2 regions of the Bradyrhizobium lablabi genome follow, and region 2 is predicted to be linked to the other one. Evidence: predicted binding sites of a transcription regulator. Region 2 holds the regulator's gene; the other holds the start of a gene.
The links. The regulator PhoB, encoded in region 2, activates phosphate uptake and scavenging genes when phosphate is short. The targets are predictions, from matches to a motif close to TGTCATNNANCTGTCAT.

Region 1: B5526_RS04495 (phospholipase C) is a predicted target of PhoB. The motif match lies at 1,598-1,614, and genes of this name have one in related genera.

What each region holds. Positions count from the first base shown of each region.
Region 1 covers NZ_LT670844.1:940,547-950,363, forward strand. Annotated here, with positions in the region: gene B5526_RS04490 (alkaline phosphatase family protein) at 1-1,408, shown strand, start outside; gene B5526_RS04495 (phospholipase C) at 1,724-3,565, shown strand; gene B5526_RS04500 (prepilin peptidase) at 3,687-4,145, shown strand; gene B5526_RS04505 (hypothetical protein) at 4,276-4,953, opposite strand; gene gspM (type II secretion system protein GspM) at 4,950-5,510, opposite strand; gene B5526_RS04515 (PilN domain-containing protein) at 5,507-6,583, opposite strand; gene B5526_RS04520 (general secretion pathway protein GspK) at 6,573-7,514, opposite strand; gene B5526_RS04525 (PulJ/GspJ family protein) at 7,511-8,275, opposite strand; gene B5526_RS04530 (PulJ/GspJ family protein) at 8,272-8,685, opposite strand; gene B5526_RS04535 (prepilin-type N-terminal cleavage/methylation domain-containing protein) at 8,657-9,121, opposite strand; gene gspG (type II secretion system major pseudopilin GspG) at 9,114-9,572, opposite strand; gene B5526_RS04545 (type II secretion system F family protein) at 9,639-9,817, opposite strand, start outside.
Region 2 covers NZ_LT670844.1:4,817,395-4,827,211, reverse strand. Annotated here, with positions in the region: gene B5526_RS22430 (N-acyl homoserine lactonase family protein) at 1-198, shown strand, start outside; gene B5526_RS22425 (Hsp33 family molecular chaperone) at 447-1,454, opposite strand; gene argF (ornithine carbamoyltransferase) at 1,664-2,602, opposite strand; gene B5526_RS22415 (aspartate aminotransferase family protein) at 2,599-3,810, opposite strand; gene B5526_RS22410 (GcrA family cell cycle regulator) at 4,257-4,766, shown strand; gene phoB (phosphate regulon transcriptional regulator PhoB) at 4,990-5,694, opposite strand; gene phoU (phosphate signaling complex protein PhoU) at 5,872-6,588, opposite strand; gene pstB (phosphate ABC transporter ATP-binding protein PstB) at 6,599-7,420, opposite strand; gene pstA (phosphate ABC transporter permease PstA) at 7,417-8,262, opposite strand; gene pstC (phosphate ABC transporter permease subunit PstC) at 8,267-9,256, opposite strand; gene pstS (phosphate ABC transporter substrate-binding protein PstS) at 9,432-9,817, opposite strand, start outside.

The DNA.
Region 1 (9,817 bases), 3.9 Mb from region 2:
ATTGTCCGAACACGGCGTCACTTACAGCAATGCCCGCACGCCCGCGAACTCCGATTCGTTCCCCGGTCTGTTGGCATTGGTGACCGGCGGATCGCCGATCACCCACGGTCTGTTCTACGATGTCAGCTATGATCGCGCGTTGTTCGCTCCTGACAACGTGACGTGCAAGGGCCCGGCCGGCAACATGATGGTGTTCGACGAAAGCGTCGATCAGTACAACGGCAACGTTTCCCTGAACAAAATCGATCCGGCGAAGCTGCCGCGTGGACGCAACGAGTTCGGCCAGTGCGTTGCGGTATTTCCGCACAATGCGATCAGGACCAATACGATCTTCGAAGTGGTCAAGAGCAAGGGCGGCCGCACCGCGTGGGCCGACAAGCACCCGGCCTACGATCTCGTCAATGGTCCTTCCGGCAAGGGCGTGGACGATCTCTACACCCCGGAAATCACCAACGTCGGTGGCCTCGACAACACCGTCAGCGTCGATTGCACGGTTGCCAATGATCAGCTGAAAGTGGCGGGCATCATCAATGAAATCAACGGCCTCAAGCATGATGGCTCGCCCGGCGGCGGTACCCCGACGGTGTTCGGAATGAACTTCCAGGCGGTCAGCGTCGGGCAAAAGCTCGCCCACGACAACAGCAACGGCAGTTGCCTGCAGAGCACCCATACCGGCAAGGTCGGCGGCTACCTCGACGGCGCCGGGACACCGACCGAAGTGCTGGCGTTTGGACTGCAGAAGACCGATGAAGCCCTGGGCAGCATGATCCAGGCACTCAAGCAGCGCGGCATCTACAATTCCACGCTGTTTATGGTCAGCGCCAAGCACGGCCAGTCGCCGATCAACCCGGTCAAGATCAACAAGCCGGGCCATTTCGCCGACCTCGTCGCGACGCTGCCGGATGCAGCCAGCAATCCCGGCGGCATCGCCATCGCCAACGCCAACGCCTGCTCTACCGGCTCGTGCGGTTTCGTCCAGGACGACGATATCGCGCTGATCTGGCTGCAGGATCCAAGCCAGACCAAGGCCGTGACCGACTATCTGAACGCCAACGCCAAGGCCCTGTTCATCGATGAAGTCCTTAGCGGCGATGAGCTGGAGCTCAAATTCAACAGTCCGGCGCACGACAGCCGCGTGCCGGATGTCATCGTTCAGCCGATCTACGGCACCGTCTACACGGGGTCGACGGCGAAGAACGCCGAGCACGGCGGAATGAGCTTCGCCGACACCAATGTCGGGCTGGTCGTCTCCAACCCGCGCTTCCCGAGAACGGTGTTGAAAACCCCGGTGCTTACCTCGCAGGTCGCGCCGACGATCCTGCAGGCGCTCGACATCGAGCCCGAGGAGCTCAAGTCGGTGCGGGTCGAACATACTCCGGTGCTGCCCGGCATGTGGGACAACCGCTGAGTCAATTAAAGGCAAGACAAAGTTCTGGAGGGGCTCCGCATCCGCGGTGCCCCTTTTTCTTTGCATGACCATTTCAAGGACTATTTGCGACAGCGGCTTCGCTCCAGCGCTAAATTTTTCGACGCGCTCCTGGAATAATTTCAATGATGCATTGCCATGACCTTGTAGCCTCTGACTTATTTAAGCAGATGTCACAAATTTTTCGTCCGGCTGTGACCCGGCTCTGAAAAATTCCGCGCGGCACCTCTCCGGTCGCCACTCGCCACTATCGTGTCATTTCTTTAAATTCAACTCTTCCAGAAGGAGGCAATCACAATGCGTTTGCCAACAGCCCTAGGTTTGGTATCCGCTCTGGCCCTTGCGGTCGCGGGTGCAAGCGCCGTCGCCGACGATGATCACCGCCGCGATTCGGATGATTTCCATCACGTCCATACCGCAACACCGATCAAGCATGTCGTTGTGATCTTCCAGGAAAACGTCTCGTTTGATCATTATTTCGGGACCTATCCCAACGCATTGAACCTGTCGGGCGAGACACCGTTCACGGCGAAAAAGCACACGCCGAAAGTCAACAACCTCGCCAACCCGCTCGACGTGAACAATGGTTTCGTTCCGCTCACGGGCATCGACCTGCTCAACCACAATCCGAACAGCAATCCCAACGTCCCTCTCCCGCCCGACAACGCCAAGACCAACGGCGCCGGCGCCGCGAACCCGTTCCGCCTGTCGCCGTCGCAAGTGTTGACCGCGGATCAGGGCCACAATGAAAGCCCCGAAGAAAGCGCCTACGACAACGGCAAGATGGACGGCTTCCCGGCCTATGTCGGAACCCAGGGACCGCCGCCGGCCGGGATCGGCAGCAAGGGGCTGGTGATGGGGTATTTCGACGGCAATACCGTCACCGCGCTCTGGAACTACGCCCAGCATTTCGCCTTGAACGACAACAACTATACGACGCAGTTCGGCCCTTCGACGCCGGGCGCGCTCAACCTGATCTCGGGTCAGACCAACGGCATCGCCGCGACCTTGAACGTTCTGGGTACCTCCAACAAACTGCTGCATTCCACCCACGAGGCCTTCGGCGACCCCGGCCAGCTCGCCAGCAACATCACCGAAATCGGCGATGGCGATCCGCTGCTCGACGTGTGCTCTAATGGCACGATCGATCAGGTGACGATGGCCGGCAAAAACATCGGCGATCTCCTCAATGAAAAGGGCATCACCTGGGGTTCGTTCATGGGCGGATTCGATCTCGGCATCGTCAATGCGAACGGCACGAAAGGCTGCGCGCGCGAAACCGACCCGACTGCGCTGGGCACACCGGCGTTTACGTCGGTCGACTACATTCCGCATCACGCCTGGTTCCAGTATTATGCGTCGACCCGGAATCCGACCCATGCCCGTCCGAGTTCGGTCGAGGCGATCGGTCACACCCTGATCCCGCACACCAACATGCCGGATCTGGCCAATCACAACTACGACATCCATGACTTCTTCGACGCGCTCAAGGGGGGCAACCTGCCGGCCGTGAGCTTCCTGAAGGCGCCCGCGTTTCAAGACGGCCATGCCGGCTATTCTGACCCGCTCGACGAACAGCATTTCGTGGTGAGCGTCATCAACGCGTTGCAGAAGAGCCCGGAATGGTCGGAAACTGCTGTCATCATTGAATATGACGACTCCGATGGCTGGTACGACCATCAGATGCCGCCGATCGTGAATCCTTCGTTCAGCGCGGCGGTGGATACCCTCAACGGCCCCGGCGTCTGCAATACGAGCAATGGCTTCCAGCAGGGAAAAACCACGCCGGCAGCACCGCTCAACGGCACTTTCGGCCAGCCGGAATGGGGTCGCTGCGGTTACGGAACCCGCATGCCGCTCTTGGTGATTTCGCCTTTTGCGAAGCGCAACCATGTCGACCACACCCTGACCGACCAGACCTCGGTGCTCCGCTTCATCGAAGACAACTGGCTGTCGGGTGAGCGCATTCAAACGGGCGGCTCGTTCGATACCATTGCCGGCTCCCTCAACAACATGTTCGACTTCGACGATCGGGACGAAGACCACCCGCGCAAGCTGATCCTCGACGAGGCGACGGGCGTTGTGGTCTCGGCTTCCGGAGGCGGCGACGATCGGGATCACGATCACGATCGCCACTAACCCCACAGCGTTGCGGCGGGGTGGATCCCACCTCGCCGCAGCACGCTTGCGAATGATTTCAGCGCCTCTTGCGGCGGTCTGCTAAACCGGTCGGGCATTTTTGCTGAACCGGGCACCCGGCATGGTCGTCATTGTTTTCTTTGGATTGCTCTGTCTGCTGAGCGCGGTCCTTGCCTGGATCGACATTCGTCACGGAATCATTCCGGACTGGCTAAATCTGACGATTGCCGCTCTTGGATTGTCGAAGGCCGTGATCCTCGCCGGTCCATTGGCTGGTTTGGAAGCCGCCGGCGAAGGCGCGGCCATCGGCGCCATCTTCTGGCTGCTGCGACGGCTCTATTTCGCGGCCAGAAAAATCCAGGGCCTTGGGCTGGGCGATGTCAAATTCCTGGCAGCCGCCGGCATTTGGATCGGCGTCGCGGGGCTTCCGTTGCTCCTGCTGGTTGCCGCGCTGACGGCGCTTGCCTGCGCCGGCGTAATGCAATTGGCCGGGCGGCAATTGAGCGGTCGGACGTCGATGTCGTTCGGACCGTTTTTGGCGCTCGGCCTGTTGTTCGCGTCAGTTTTTCAACAATACTAGAGCGTTTTCGAGCGAAGTGGATACCGGTTCGCGTAAAGAAAACGCGTCAAAACAAAAAGCGGAGCCGATCGGTTCTGATCTAATCAGCGCCGATAGGCGACGGCCGAGCTGCGACCGACGCATCAAAACATCACCGACCGGGTTTAAGTCGCGGCTCTGATGTCACCGACAATAGCTTTCCCACGTTCGCTGACGGCATATGGGCCTCGCTGGCCGGCTGGCCGATGCCGGGCTGCGGCAATGCAAGGGTGACGGCCTGCGCATCCTTTTCCAGGGTCGCTTCCCGGCCCTGAACCGATCGCAGCTTCCAACCCTGATAATCCTCGCCGAGCTTCAGCCGCAGCGCCGCCTTGGTCGATTGATCCAGAAATATCCCGAATCCCTCTTCGCCGCTTGCGATCGTGCCCACCAAAGAGAGCGGCGGACGCTCGGGCTCCCTCGGCTTGGGCGCAGCCGCCACTTTCGGAACTATGGCGGGTGCGACCGCAGGCGCCGGCGGCCGCCGCGATGACGAGAAGATCGGCCGGTCGCGCGTGCCGGATAATGCCGTGAGGGGGATCGCCCACAATGGATTGGCACTCAGCGCCCGCTCCGGTGCTGGCGCGGGTGCTGCCGGCGCGGTCACGACTTGCGCCGGTGCCCGCGCGGCCGGTTGCTGCCAGATCGCAGATGCCGGAGGAGATCCGCTGCGCGCGTCTTCGGCGCCCGCGGTATCCAGCGGATCGAACGCAGCGACGGCAGTCGCGGCAGCGGCGCCGTGCACCGACGCCACCAGAAGCAGGATGCCAATCGAAAATTTCAGCATCATTTCGCCCCGTTCCATTGCCCGGACACCGCGAGCAGAATGCGCAGCTTTCCGCCTCCCGAACTGGACAACGTGGACGGCGCTTGAACGACGAGCTGGTCGATGAACAAAAATGGCATTCCGGCTTCGAGGTCGTAGAGCAGGTGCTGTAGTCCCACCTGATCGATCTCGCAACTGGCGAGGATGCTGATGAATCCCGCCTTGGATTGCGTACCCTTCAATTCGACCTGGGTCGACAACACGTTGCCACCGAATTTGGTCACGGCACCCGCGACACGTTGGATCAGCGCCGCTCCCGCGATGGTGACCGTCGCGCCTTCCAGAAAGGACGAGCCGGACGGCATCGATACGTCGGCGGGTTGTCCGCGCGTAGAGGCCGGCTTGCGGTCCTCAAGCTGCTCCAGCATCGCCGCCGAGGACGCTACCGCTTCCCGCTGGCCGAAAATGTCGGCAATCGAGGTGATCAGCGTAAACAGCAGTGCGAACACCAGTCCGGCGTAGGCGGCCGCCGCCGGCAACGGCGACGCCAACGTCTTTCTCAAAGTAGCGGCGGAGTTCATGTGCCCGATCCGAAATAAGGTGTGAGATGTACCTCGATGTGGAAACGTTCGCCAGGGTCGTTCTGCGCGCGCGTGGTCGGCGCAAAAAATGTGGCGCGGGAGAATTGCGGCGACTGTTCCATCAATCGGATCAGGGACGGTGCGTCCTGCGAAATGCCGACGACCTGGACCTTGTCGCCTTCAATCCGCAATTCGGTCACGTAAGTACTGTCAGGCAGCACCCGCGAGATCGCTTCAAGCACCATGACGCTGGACGGCGTCGTCTGCTTTCGCTTGGCCAACAGGCTCAGGGCCGATCCGCCGGCGGCAGTTTGGCCGAGACGCAGCGAGGCGCGGCGTTCCGCGATCTGGCGTAGCAGTTGCTGCTGTTCGGCGTCGAGCATGTTCCCGGCATAAGCCGCCAGCACCAAGGACGCCGCAGCCGCGAGACCGGTGCCCAACAAGATGATGCGCAGGAGGCGCGGCACATCCATCCTCCGCCCCACCGCGCTTTGCAGCGCGGTGTCAAAGACTTTTAATTTTGCTGGCGCGCCGTCGCCGGGCGGCGGCTCGGCAAAGGCGCTCACGGACGCCGCGCCAAGATTGCTCGCAAGCTGCAGCAGCGGCTGGATTTTGCTTTTCGACGTCGCCGCGAGGGTCAGCTGAATGCGCTCGTTTGCGATGTCGGAGGGCGGGCTCCAACCGAACACCGCCTCGTTTGCCGTCCACGGCGTCAGCCGATCGATCTGGGCGCGGATCATGCCGTCGAGAAACTCCACCGCTCGCCTGGGAAAGTCGAGCGATCGGAACAGTATGTGTTCGGGCTCGAGCAGGAGTTCGACGCTGGCGCCGCCAAATGCGGCCTCCCAGTCGGCTGTGAAAGCGGGGGTTGGCCTTCCCTCCAGCAATCGAAACGAAACATCCGGCAAGGCAGCACCTTTGTTCACCGGCGCCGTTTTGGCGGTGAAGGTGTTGTCATCCCCTTCGATGAGCGATATCTGCCGCTGTTGCATGAAACGGCCGGCGATCCAGTGAATGGCCCGCGCGACGGCAGCGATCCATTCGGCAAACAACTCTTTGAGCTCAGAGATCATCGCCGTCCTCCGCCGGTCGTGTCGGGTGGCTGGTCCGGGCCTCGACCTCGTCCTGCCAGGACAGCACGCGATAGGGATCCTCCTCGCCGGCCAGCCCGATCACCACCTCCGATGCGGTCTGACGGCCATTGCCGAATCTGACCGTGGTGAGGATGCGAAAGAAGTCGCTTTTATCAATTGCTGCATTTGCCTGCGCCGGACCGAGCGCCGTCGCAATCGCGGCCATGTCGTTCGGCAATACCGGCCGTTCCCTCAGAAACTGTTTCAGGCCCGACGGCGTCATGCCGGGCAATGCGGCGATCACCTCGGGCGCGGCGACCAGCACATTGATTTTTGGTTGTCCGCTATAAACCGTCACCAACGGCAGGGCGCGATCGACCAGCGCCGGCGGCAGGCCCTGAACCAGCGCAAGCTCGTCGACATGTGCAAACGGTGCCTGCCGCGGAGAATAGGCAAGGCCCGCGGCGCGGTAGAGCGACACTTCGTCATCAGTGGCATTGGCCTTCGGCGGCGTCCGCCAACCGATGATGCGGTCGGCATATTGTGCGGCATCCTCCGGACCGGCGCCAAGACTTGCAAACAAATTGGCCAACAAGTCTTTCGAGGCGGCGTTGAGATCGATGCGCCCAGTCTCGGACACGAACGAGACCGTGATATCGGCGTTGTCCAGTCGATAGTGAAACGAGCCTTGCATCGGACGCGCTTTTTCGCCTGCCAGCGACAATTGATACGCCGTCAGCTCGACACTGCCAGATACCAGGGCTTCGGCTTGCAGCCCGATATCGCTGACAGAAAGCGCCTGCGCCGTATTGGACAGATAGGCCGAGAAGATTATCGCCAGTGCCGACAGAGCCGCGACAATCCAGAGCACGGCGACCAGGACGAAGCCGTGTTCGGAAGCCGCAGTCGCGTGCGGAGCTTTTCGTATCATTGTGTCCCGCCCTGCCCCACCGCGGCATTTGCCGGGCTGGCATTGCCTTTGGAGCCATCTTTCGAATTTTGGTCAGCGCCACCGGTTTTGCCGTCACACCCGGGGCCCGGCTGCGCGCAGTTTCCGCCCGCCGGCGCCTCGGCGTGGATGGAAGTCACGGTCGATACCGAGAGGACGCGTTCGGTCGCAGCATCCCGAACCGTCAGCATGATCGCGGCCGGCAACCGGTCCGCGTCGCGCCAGCTGCTCTTCCAGACACGGTCGCGGCCCGCATAAGAAAACGACAGCCGGAACGGCGCGCGCAACAACACCACGGGATCACCAAGCTGGATCTGTTCGGAGAGCGAGGTCCCTTGTGGCAACGGCGCAAACGGCGCCCGCGTACGAACCGTCACGAAGTCACGGCGATCGCTGGTTTCGCCGATCCGCACCACGTCCAGCCCCGGCCGGGAATTGGGGCCGAGACTGGTCCGTACGAACGTTACCGCCAGCTCCGAGCCTTCGAACAGCGGCTGGCGCTGCTCGCGACCCGGCGGCACATATTCGGCGGCCGCAAGATCGGCGCTAATCCGCTGCAATGCCAACGCGACCGATTCGCTGCGCTGGATACGGTCCATTCCCCTGTTCCAGTTTGGCAACCATTGCGAGGTGATGTTGGCCAATGCCGAAAGCACCAGGCCCGTCAATGCCAGCGCGACCAGCGTCTCGATCAGCGTAAAGCCGCTCTCACCGTCGCGTTTGCTGATCGGAGAGACACTCATTGGCGCGGCCTGTGCATCAGACGAATGGTTTGAAGGTCGAGCGCTCCGCCGCCCGGAGATTGCACATGAATCTTCACGAGCTGGGGTATCCATCTGACGTCAGCGTCGGGCACGACCCAGCCTTCGCCCAGCGGTCCGATGTCGATCTGCCATTGATGATTGTTGAGCTCGCCGGACAATACCCCGGGACCGATTTCGTTGCGTGGCGGGATCTGCGTGATCATCGCGTTACGCGCCGCCTGCATCAGCTCGACATGTTGCTCCAATGACCGGACGCCGCGCGCGTTGGTCGACATCACCGATCCGATGGCAACGATGCAGACGGCAACGACCGCCAGCGCGATCAGCACTTCGATGATCGTGAAGCCGGATTGCGGGCCATCAATTGGTGGCAGTAGAGCGCGAGACAATTTCGATCCTTCCGGTCAGCCAATTGACACGAACCTCGTATCCGGTATCCAGCCGCGTCAGCGCGATGCTCCCGCCGCACGACATTCCGTTGGCAAAAAAGCTGATGGTCGACAGCGCCGCATGTTGGCGGCAGGTTTGCGGCAATAGCGCGTCGAATTGAACATCGTCGGGAATCCGGATCATCTCCGTGGTCGCGCCCGAACGGATCGAGCGCGTTCCGGTGTCGACCAGCGTCGTGACCTCGGCCTGATGCCGGATCGCCGCGTTGCGGTCGGCCTTCAACAGCGTTGCGGCCTGAAGCGCATAGGCCTGCAGGCGCGACCGCGACGTCTGGCGGGGAATTAACGGCAGCAACACAGCCGCGAGCATGGCGATGACCGCGAGGACACACACCATCTCAAGCAAAGTGAAGCCGCGTTGCTGTTCGTCACTCATTCTTTGCGTTGACCAGATTTTCGGTCGAAATATCGGCGGCGATGCCGGATCCGCCCTCCTGGCCGTCGGATCCGTAACTCATGATCTCGTAGGCGCCGCGTTCACCTGGCGAGCGATAGATGTAAGGGTGGTTCCAGGGATCGTTGGGTACATTGCCGCCTTTCAGATAAGGCCCGTTCCAGGCGGCGACGCCGGGGGTGCGCTGCACCAGTGCGGTCAAGCCTTCCGCCGTCGACGGAAACCTGCCGGCGTCGAGGTAGAACAGATCGAGCGCGCTGCCGAAACTCTGCAATTGGATCTTGGCGGCCTTGACCTTGGATTCGCTGAGATAGTTGAGCACTCGCGGGCCGATCAGGCCCATGATGAGGCCGATGATGGTGATCACCACCAGCATCTCGACGAGGGTAAAACCCCGCTCACTCTGCCGATCTCCGCACTGCGCGCGCAACATGGAGAACCGGCCTGCGCGTTTGCCTTGCTGGCATGTTTCGAACTTCATCATGAACCTATCCTCGCTTTAGCCGACAAGTTGAGTGACCGACAGCAGCGCGGTCATGACCGATACGATCAGTCCGCCAACGACCGCACTGATGGTGACGATGGCAAGCGGCCCGACGATGCCGACGATCCGATCCAGGCTGCGCTGCAGTTTTTGTTCGTAGAATTCGGCGACCCGGCCTGCCAGCGCAGGCAATT
Region 2 (9,817 bases):
CTGTCGGGCGACGCTGTGCATTTCCAGTCCAACTGGGATGACCGCCGCGTTCCCGGCTTCAACGCTGACAAGGCGCAGTCGACAGCCTCAATGGAAAAGCTCGCGCATGTCCTCGCCAACAAGCACGCACAGCTCTGGATCAATCACGACAAGCCTTCCAGCGACGCGCGCCGCCATGCGCCGGAATTTTACGACTAGAGCGCGATGACTTTTCTTCGAATCGTCATCCCGCTCTATCTTTTTGATTGAGCATGATCTCCGCGCAAACGCCCTTGGCGTTTGTCGCGAGGGAAAACCGGTGTCCACTTTTCCGGATCATGCTCTAGCGGCGCATATTCGACTCGTCATCGCCGGGCTTGACCGGCGATATCTCTGCTTCGAAAAAAGCTTGCCATGAAGATTGATGGATTGCCGGGTCAAGCCCGGCAATGACCGCGTGCGGCGCCCTACTCCACGCCCGCCTCATCCGGGGTGAACTCATACACCGACGAGCAGAACTCGCAGGTCACGACCACCTTGCCGTCTTTCACCATGTCGGCGCGATCACCCGGCGCAAAACTTGCGAGCATTGCGGCGACGGCCTCGCGCGAGCACGAGCATTGCGCGCGCAACGGCAGCGGCGCGAAGACGCGGACGCCGCGTTCGTGGAACAGCCGATAGAGCAGCCGCTCGCCCGACAAATCCGGATCGATCAGTTCGATATCCTGGACGGTAGAGATCAGCGACTGGCCTTCGACCCAGGCGTCGTCTTCCTCGATTGTGTGGGTGACGCTGCCTTCCGGCGCGTCGCCGGGATGCAGATCGGCCTGCCGCGCGCGCTCCGGCGCTTTCGGCAAAAATTGCAGCAGCATGCCGCCGGCGCGCCAGCGATGCCTTGGACCGCTGCCTTCACCGCCGCGCCATTCCTCGCCGACCGCAAGCCGCACCCTTGTGGGAATCTGCTCCGAGCGCAGAAAATATTCATGCGCGGCGTCTTCGAGCGAGCCGCCCTCGAGCGCCACCAGTCCCTGATAGCGGCTCATGTCCGGCCCCTGATCGATGGTCATGGCGAGATGGCCCTTGCCCAATAGCGCACCGGAATCGAGGCCCTCCCTGAGCCGGGTCGCATCGAAGCGCGCATAGGCGCGCAAGCGGTCCGGCGCCTGAAAATCCACGATCAGGAACGATACCGGGCCGTCGGTCTGGGTCTGCAGAATAAAACGGCCGTCGAATTTCAGGGACGAGCCGAGCAGTGTCGTAAGCACGATGGCTTCGCCAAGCAATTTACCGACCGCAGGCGGATAATCGTGCTTGGTCAAGACATCGTCGAGTGCGGGGCCGAGCCGGGTCAGGCGGCCGCGCAGATCGAGCGCCGCGACCTCGAACGGCAGCACCGCATCGTCGACCGGAACCGCCGACGGCGCGCGGATCGGGGTTTGGAGCGAGATTTTCATGTCGGGGGATTGTGCAGTCATGGCGCTTTATCTGGGGTCGGCGGAGGTGAATCGAAAGGGGGTTACGAGGTGCGAGAATATCTCCACGAGCCGTCCCTGTGAAAGCAGGGACCCATAACCACAAATGGCTGTTGTTGCATCGAGCTGCGGCTCCAGCTTTTGCAAATACGCACGGCGGTGGTTATGGGTCCCCGCTTTCGCGGGGACGACGATAGAATTTTGACTAACCGCTACGCCACCGCGTCAAAGCACCAGGCCAAAATGCCCTTTTGCGCGTGCAGGCGATTTTCGGCCTCGTCGAACACCACCGATTGCGGGCCGTCGATCACCTCGTCGGTGACTTCGTCGCCGCGATGGGCAGGCAGGCAATGCATGAACAGCGCATCGGGTCTTGCCAGCGACATCAGCTTGGCGTTGACCTGATAGGGTTTCAGCAAATTATGGCGATGCTCGCCGTCCTTGTCGCCCATCGAAAACCAGGTGTCGGTGACGACGCAATCGGCGCCGCGGACGGCGGATTCCGGATCGTTGCCGAGCACGATCGGGGCTTGAGTGGCCTTGATCCAGTCCTTCATCGCCTTGTTCGGCGCAAGCTGCGGCGGGGTCGCGACGTTCAGGGTGAACTTGAAGCGCTCCGCGGCGTGCGCCCATGACGCCAGCACATTGTTGTCGTCGCCGCTCCACGCCACGGTGCGGCCCGTAATCGGCCCGCGATGCTCCTCGAACGTCATCAGGTCGGCCATCACCTGGCAGGGATGCGAACGCCGCGTCAGCCCGTTGATGACGGGCACGGTGGCGTGCGCGGCAAGCTCCAACAGCGCATCATGGTTGAGGATGCGGATCATGATGGCATCCACGTAACGCGACAAGACCCGCGCGGTGTCGGCGATGGTCTCGCCGCGGCCGAGCTGCATCTCCGCGCCCGTCAGCATGATCGATTCACCGCCGAGCTGGCGCATGCCGACGTCGAACGACACCCGCGTCCGGGTCGAGGGCTTTTCGAAGATCATCGCCAGCGTCTTGCCTTCGAGCGGCTTCTTGGTCTTCGCGCCACCGTTTTTTTGCGCCTTCAGCTTCGCCTTCATGGCGAGGCTTAACTCGAGCATGTTGCGCAATTCCTTGGTCGGAATCTCGTTGAGATCGAGAAAGTGCCGCAGCGCCTTGCTCATTGCCCCGCCGCCTGCTTCAACCGACTGTCGGCAAATTTGGCGCAGGCGTGCTCGAGACATGCCACCGATTCCTCGATCTCCGCCTCGGTGACGATCAAGGGCGGCAGGAACCGCACCACGTTCTCGCCGGCGCCGACCGTGAGCAGCTTTTGCTCGCGCAGCGCGGCCACCAGATCGGTGGACGGCACCACCGCCTTCAGCCCGATCAACAGGCCCTCGCCGCGCACTTCACTGAGCACGCCCGGATAGCGGTCGACCACGGAGGCCAGCTTCTGCTTGAGCAGGAGCGACATCTTCTGCACGTGATCGAAGAAGCCGGGCTTCAGCATCACGTCGAGCACCGCATTGGCGGCGGCGACCGCGAGCGGATTGCCGCCGAAGGTCGAGCCGTGCGAGCCCGGCGTCATGCCGGAGGCGGCTTCCGCGGTCGCAAGACACGCGCCGATCGGAAAGCCGCCGCCGAGCGCCTTTGCCAATGACATCACGTCCGGCGTTACGCCGATGCGCTTATAGGCAAACAGATCGCCGGTGCGGCCTACGCCGGTCTGTACCTCGTCAAACACCAGCAGCAGGCCATTGTCGTCGCAGAGCTGGCGCAACGCCTTGAAGAAGGCGTGCGGCGCGGCGCGCACGCCGCCTTCGCCCTGCAGCGGCTCGATCAAGATGCCCGCGGTGTGCGGACCGGTCGCCTTCTTCACCGCGTCGAGATCGCCGAGCGTCACCTGATCGAAGCCGTCCATCGGCGGCCCAAAGCCCTCGAGATATTTCGGCGAGCCGGTCGCGGCCAATGTCGCCAGCGTCCGTCCGTGAAACGCTGAGTCGAAGGTGATGATGCGATAGCGCTCGGGATGGCCTTTGGCGGCGTGAAATTTGCGCGTGACCTTGATCGCGCACTCCATCGCCTCCGCGCCGGAATTGGCGAAGAACACGAAATCCGCAAAGCTCTGTTCGCACAGCCGCGCGGCGAGCCGCTCGCCGTCCGGGCTCTTGAACAGGTTCGACATGTGCCAGAGTTTTGTCGCCTGCTCCTGGAGTGCTGCGACCAGATGCGGGTGGCAATGGCCGAGCGCGTTGACCGCGACGCCGCTCGTGAAATCGAGATAGCGCTCGCCATTGGTGGCGGTCAGCCAACACCCTTCGCCGCGCTCGAAACCGAGATCGGCCCTGGCGAAAACGGGAAGCAGATGCGACGTGGCGCTCTGGGTCATGGCAATCACTTGAAAGTTAGGCCCGGCCGCGGTGCGCGCATTGGCGCGATCGCATCGACCGCCAGACGGAAAACAAAACGTGCCGCCTTTTCGGGGCGGCACGTGGCAAGCATTCTATGCCCGCGGCGAACTGTGTCAACCGGTCGCCCCCGTATTCTTCCGGTGTCGCGGAAAGGGCGCATTGCAATGCTTAGCTGACGGAACATGTGGACGCACCCACGCGGACTCTTGCGCCGGAGTCACGCCATATTGTAGCTTCTGGGACGTCGGGTACGACATCTCGTGCGGCAGTTCTGATCCTAAGTCCTAAGTGTTCGGCGTACACGTTCGGGCGCGCTTTCCGCGCCCGGCGAGGGCTAAGGGATTCTGCCGGCTGGGATTTTTGACAGATTGGCACCGCAGCGCTGCCCCAAGATCGGCCGGCGCGACGCGAAGGAAAGAGTGCGATGACGGTATTGACCTGGTCTGACGATCGCGTCGAGCAACTGAAGAAACTCTGGGAGTCCGGGCTTTCGGCCAGCCAGATTGCCGCCGAGCTTGGAAATGTGACGCGCAATGCCGTGATCGGCAAAGTGCACCGGCTGGGGCTTTCCGGCCGCGCCAAGAGCCCCGCCTCGGCGGCGCCGCGTCCGCGCAAAGCCCGCCCCGCCCAGCACATGATGCGGGTAGCGCGTCCGGTCTCGCGCGGCAACACGGCGCTGGCGCATGCGTTCGAGGTCGAGCTCGAGGCCGATCCGATCGCCTTCGACAACGTGGTGCCGATCAGCCAGCGGCTGTCGCTGCTGGAATTGAACGAGGCCACCTGCCACTGGCCGATCGGCGACCCGGCCAGCGCGGAATTCTTCTTCTGCGGCGGCAAGGCGCTCTCGAGCCTGCCCTATTGCGCGCACCACTCGCGGATCGCCTATCAGCCGGCAGGCGACCGCCGCCGCCAGCCGCCGAAGCCGGCGCGGTAAAGGGCGCGTGCAGACAACGCGCTAAGTCTGCTCCCTCGCCCCGCCCTTGCGGGGAGAGGGTTGGGGTGAGGGGCTCTATCGTCGTCTTCGAACGTTCGTGATGAATGAAGCGCCGTGCCTCGCCCCTCACCCGAAATTCCCGCTCCGCGCGAATTTCGACCTCTCCCCGTAAAGAACGGGGAGAGGTAAGGAAGTCGCCGCTGGCGACAGCATGCGAGGCCGCTTACTCCGCCGCTTTCGCGAACCGGTCATCCAGCGCGTAGCCGGCGCCGCGGACGGTGCGGATCGGGTCCTGCTCGCGGCCGGGGTTGAGCAGTTTGCGCAAGCGCCCGATATGCACGTCGACGGTGCGCTCGTCGATATAGATGTCGCGGCCCCAGACTGAATCGAGCAATTGCTCGCGGCTGAACACCCTCCCCGGATGCTCGAGGAAGAATTCCAGGAGGCGATACTCGGTCGGGCCGAGATCGATCGGCCGGCCCGAGCGGGCGACGCGGCGTTTCTCGCGGTCGAGCTCGATGTCGCCGTAACTTAACACGGTGGCGAGCCGTTCGGGGCTGGCGCGGCGCAACAGGCCCTTCACCCGCGCCAATAATTCCGGCACCGAAAACGGCTTGACGATGTAATCGTCGGCGCCGGTGGCAAGCCCCCGGACCCGTTCGCTTTCCTCCCCGCGCGCGGTCAGCATGATGATCGGCAGCGACCGCGTCTCCGGCCGCGCCCGCAAGCGGCGGCACAATTCGATGCCGGACAGGCCCGGCAGCATCCAATCGAGCACGATCAGGTCGGGAACGCGTTCCTTCAGCCTGGTGTCGGCATCGTCGCCACGGCCGACTGTCTCTACATCATAGCCTTCGGCGTCGAGGTTGTAACGCAACAGCGTGGTCAGAGCTTCCTCGTCTTCCACCACCAGAATGCGCGCGCTCATTATGCCCAGCCTTCTCTTTTGTTTGACGCGTTTTGTTCACGTGCTCAAAAAACGCTTCGTTTGGTTTGACGCGTTTTCTTCACGCTAACCAGATGCACTTCGCTCGAAAACGCTACTCTTGGTTTGACGCGTTTTCTTCACGCGAACCGGATCTAGTTCGCTCGAAAACGCTGCGTTCTAATTTCCAGGTACTGTCGTGGCAAAGGTCGTCATGTCGCCCTTCGGGCGCTTGTCGAGGATCTGCTGACCCTCGATCATGTAGAACACGGTTTCCGCGATATTGGTGGCGTGATCGCCGATCCGCTCGATGTTCTTGGCGCAGAACATCAGATGGATGCAGAACGAGATGTTGCGCGGATCTTCCATCATGTAGGTCAGGAGCTCGCGGAACAGCGAGGTGCAGATGGCGTCGACTTCCTCGTCGCCCTTCCACACCGACATCGCCGCGGGCAGATCGTGCGCCGCATAGGCGTCGAGCACGGATTTGACCTGCGACTGCACCAGGTCGGTCATGTGCTCGAGCCCGCGGATCAGTTTGAGCGGCTGGAAATCGCTCTCCAGCGCGGCGACCCGCTTGCCCATGTTCTTGGCGAGGTCGCCGATCCGCTCGAGATCGGTCGCGACCCGCATCGCGCCGACGATCTCGCGCAAATCGACCGCCATCGGCTGGCGCCGCGCGATCGTCAGTACCGCGCGTTCCTCGATCACCCGCTGCAGGTTGTCGATTTCGGCGTCGGCGGCGACGACGCGTTGGCCGAGCGCGACGTCGCGGCGGATCAGCGCATCGACGGATTCGACGATCATGCGCTCGGCAAGTCCGCCCATCTCCGCGACCAGCCGGGTCAATTCCTGCAGGTCGCTGTCGAACGCCTTGGCGGTATGTTCAGAAGCCATATTGCTCTCCTCAGCCGAACCGGCCGGTGATGTAGTCCTGGGTGCGTCGATCGCTGGGCGAGGTGAAGATCTTGTTGGTCTCGTCGAACTCGATCAGCTCGCCGAGATACATGAACGCGGTCTTGTCGGAGACGCGCGCGGCCTGCTGCATGTTGTGGGTGACGATAGCGATCGTGTAATCTTCCGCCAGTTCCTGGATCAGTTCCTCGACCTTGGCGGTCGAGATCGGATCGAGCGCCGAGCAGGGCTCGTCGAACAGGATCACCTCGGGCCGCACCGCAACGGTGCGGGCGATGCAAAGCCGCTGCTGCTGGCCGCCGGACAGGCTTAAGCCCGAGGCGTTCAGCTTGTCCTTGACCTCGTTCCACAAAGCGCCGCCGCGCAGCGCCTTTTCGACCCGGCCATCCATCTCGGATTTTGATATTTTCTCGTAGAGGCGGATGCCGAAGGCGATGTTCTCATAGATCGTCATCGGAAACGGCGTCGGCTTCTGGAACACCATGCCGACGCGGGCGCGCAACAGATTGAGGTCGAGCTTGGAATCCAGGATATTGGTCTGGTCCAGCATCAACTGGCCGGTGGCGCGCTGGCCCGGATAGAGGTCGTACATCCGGTTGAAGATCCGCAGCAAGGTCGATTTGCCGCAGCCGGACGGTCCGATGAACGCGGTGACGCGATTGGCGCCGAGCGTCAGGTTGATGTTCTTCAGCGCGTGGTGCTCGCCGTAATAAAAGTTCAGGCCGCGCGCCGTCACCTTGGCCGGGGCCTCGGGCAACGCCACGGCCGGAACCGACCCACTCGCGGCACTCACTGATACAGACAGGTCATTCATTTTGGTGTCCTCTCGGCGCCAAGAATACGCGCGCCAATATTCAAGGCGAGTACGGTCAGGGTGATGAGCAGGGCCCCACTCCAGGCCAACTGCTTCCAGTACGCATAGGGGCTCTGCACGAAGTTGTTGATGGTCACCGGCAGGTTGGCCATCGTCTTGGTCAGGCTTAGGCTGAAGAACTGATTGGAGAGCGCGGTAAACAACAGCGGCGCGGTTTCGCCGGCGACGCGGGCGGTCGCCAGCAGCACGCCGGTGATCAGACCCGATCGGGCGGCACGATAAGCGATCCGCTTGATCACGAGCGAGCGCGGCAGCCCAAGCGCGGAGGCCGCTTCGCGCAGCGGATTGGGCACCAGCAGCAGCATGTCCTCGGTGGTCCGCAGCACCACGGGAATGACGATCACGGCGAGCGCCAGCGAGCCGGCCAAGGCCGAGAACCCGCCCATCGGCACCACCACCGCGCCATAGATGAACAGGCCGATGATGATCGACGGCGCGCTCAGGAGAATGTCGTTGATGAAGCGGATCACCGAAGTCAGGCGGTCGTTGCGGCCGTATTCGGCGAGATAAGTGCCGGCGAACAGGCCGAGCGGCGCGCCGATGCCGACCCCGATCACCGTCATGATGATGGAGCCTGTGATGGCGTTCAGGAGCCCGCCTTCGGTGGAGCCCGGCGGCGGGGTATTCTCGGTGAACAACTGAACGCTCAGCCCGGCGAAACCGTTGAACAACAGCGTGAACAGGATCAATGCCAGCCAGGTAACGCCGAACAGAGCGGCGCCGAAGCAAAGGGCTCGGATGACGATGTCGGTGCGGCGCCGGCGGACGTAAATCGGGTTCATGAGCTTAGTTCCCGGCTTTCGTTTCCAGATGCTGCAGCATCATCCGCGCCGCGGCCAGCACGAAGAACGTCAACACGAACAACAACAGGCCGAGCAGGATCAGGCCGGATTGATGCAGGCCGTCGCTTTCGGCAAACTCGGATGCGATCGCCGCCGAGATCGTGGTGCCCGGCGCGAAGATCGACGAGGAGATGCGGAAGGAATTGCCGATGATGAAGGTCACCGCCATGGTCTCGCCGAGCGCGCGGCCGAGCGCCAGCATGACGCCGCCGATGACGCCGACGCGGGTGTAGGGAATGACCACGTTGCGGACGACTTCCCAGGTGGTGCAGCCGACGCCGTAGGCGGCCTCTTTGAGAACCGGCGGCACGGTCTTGAACACGTCGACCGAGATCGCGGTGATGAACGGCAGCACCATGATCGCGAGAATCAGCGCTGCGTTGAACAGGCTGAGGTAGGACGGGGGGCCTGCGAAAATCGATCCCAGGATGGGGATGCCGTCGAACACCTTAATCATGAACGGCTGGAACGTGTAGGCCAGGAACGGGCCGAGCACGAAGAAGCCCCACATGCCGTAGATGATCGATGGGATTCCGGCGAGCAGTTCGATCGCGATGCCGATCGGGCGGCGCAGCCATTGCGGGCAGAGCTCGGTCAGGAAGATCGCGATGCCGAGCCCGACCGGAATGGCGATCAGCATCGCGATGAACGAGGTCACCAGCGTGCCGTACATCGGGCCGAGCGCGCCGAGCACCGGAGGATCGGCCGACGGCGCCCAGCGCTGCGTCCACAGGAACGCGAAGCCATATTCCTTCATCGCCGGCCAGGCGCCGACGATCAAGGAGAGAATGATGCCGCCGAGGATGAGCAGCACCGAAATCGCACAGAGACGGGTAATCCAGTAAAAGGTGACGTCGCCGGCTTTGAAGGCGCCGAGCGCCTTGGCGCGATCGTAAGGCCCGGTGGCTTCGATTACATCGCTCTGAACGGCCATGTCTGCCACGCCAATCCCCTGTGACTTTCTACTTGTTCACTTGACCCGCCTTATGTCCCGGATCGGCGGTGCGCGCCAGCAACGCGCTTGCCGATCCGGGGGAATTTTTTAAAAGCTACGCGCGGGTCCCGGCTTCTCGCGGAGCAGCGGTGCACCGCACCGCGAGGCTTACCGGTCAGCTCTTGATATCGGACGACCAGGTCTTTTCGATCAGCTTGACCACCGGCTCCGGCATCGGAATGTAATCGAGTTCCTCGGCCATTTTGCCGCCGTTCATGAAAGCCCATTTGAAGAACTTCACGGCTTCGGCGGATGCGGCCTTATCAGCCGGGTCCTTGTGCATCAGGATGAAGGTCGATGCCGTGATCGGCCACGACTTTTCGCCCGGCTGATCGGTGAGGATCACGTAATAGCCGGGAGCCTTGGTCCAGTCGGCGTTCGAAGCCGCCGCCTGGAACGCCTCGACCGTGGGCTGCACCGTCTTGCCGGCCTTGTTCACCATCGCCGTATAGGTCAGCTTGTTCTGCTTGGCGTAGGCGTACTCGACGTAACCGATCGAGT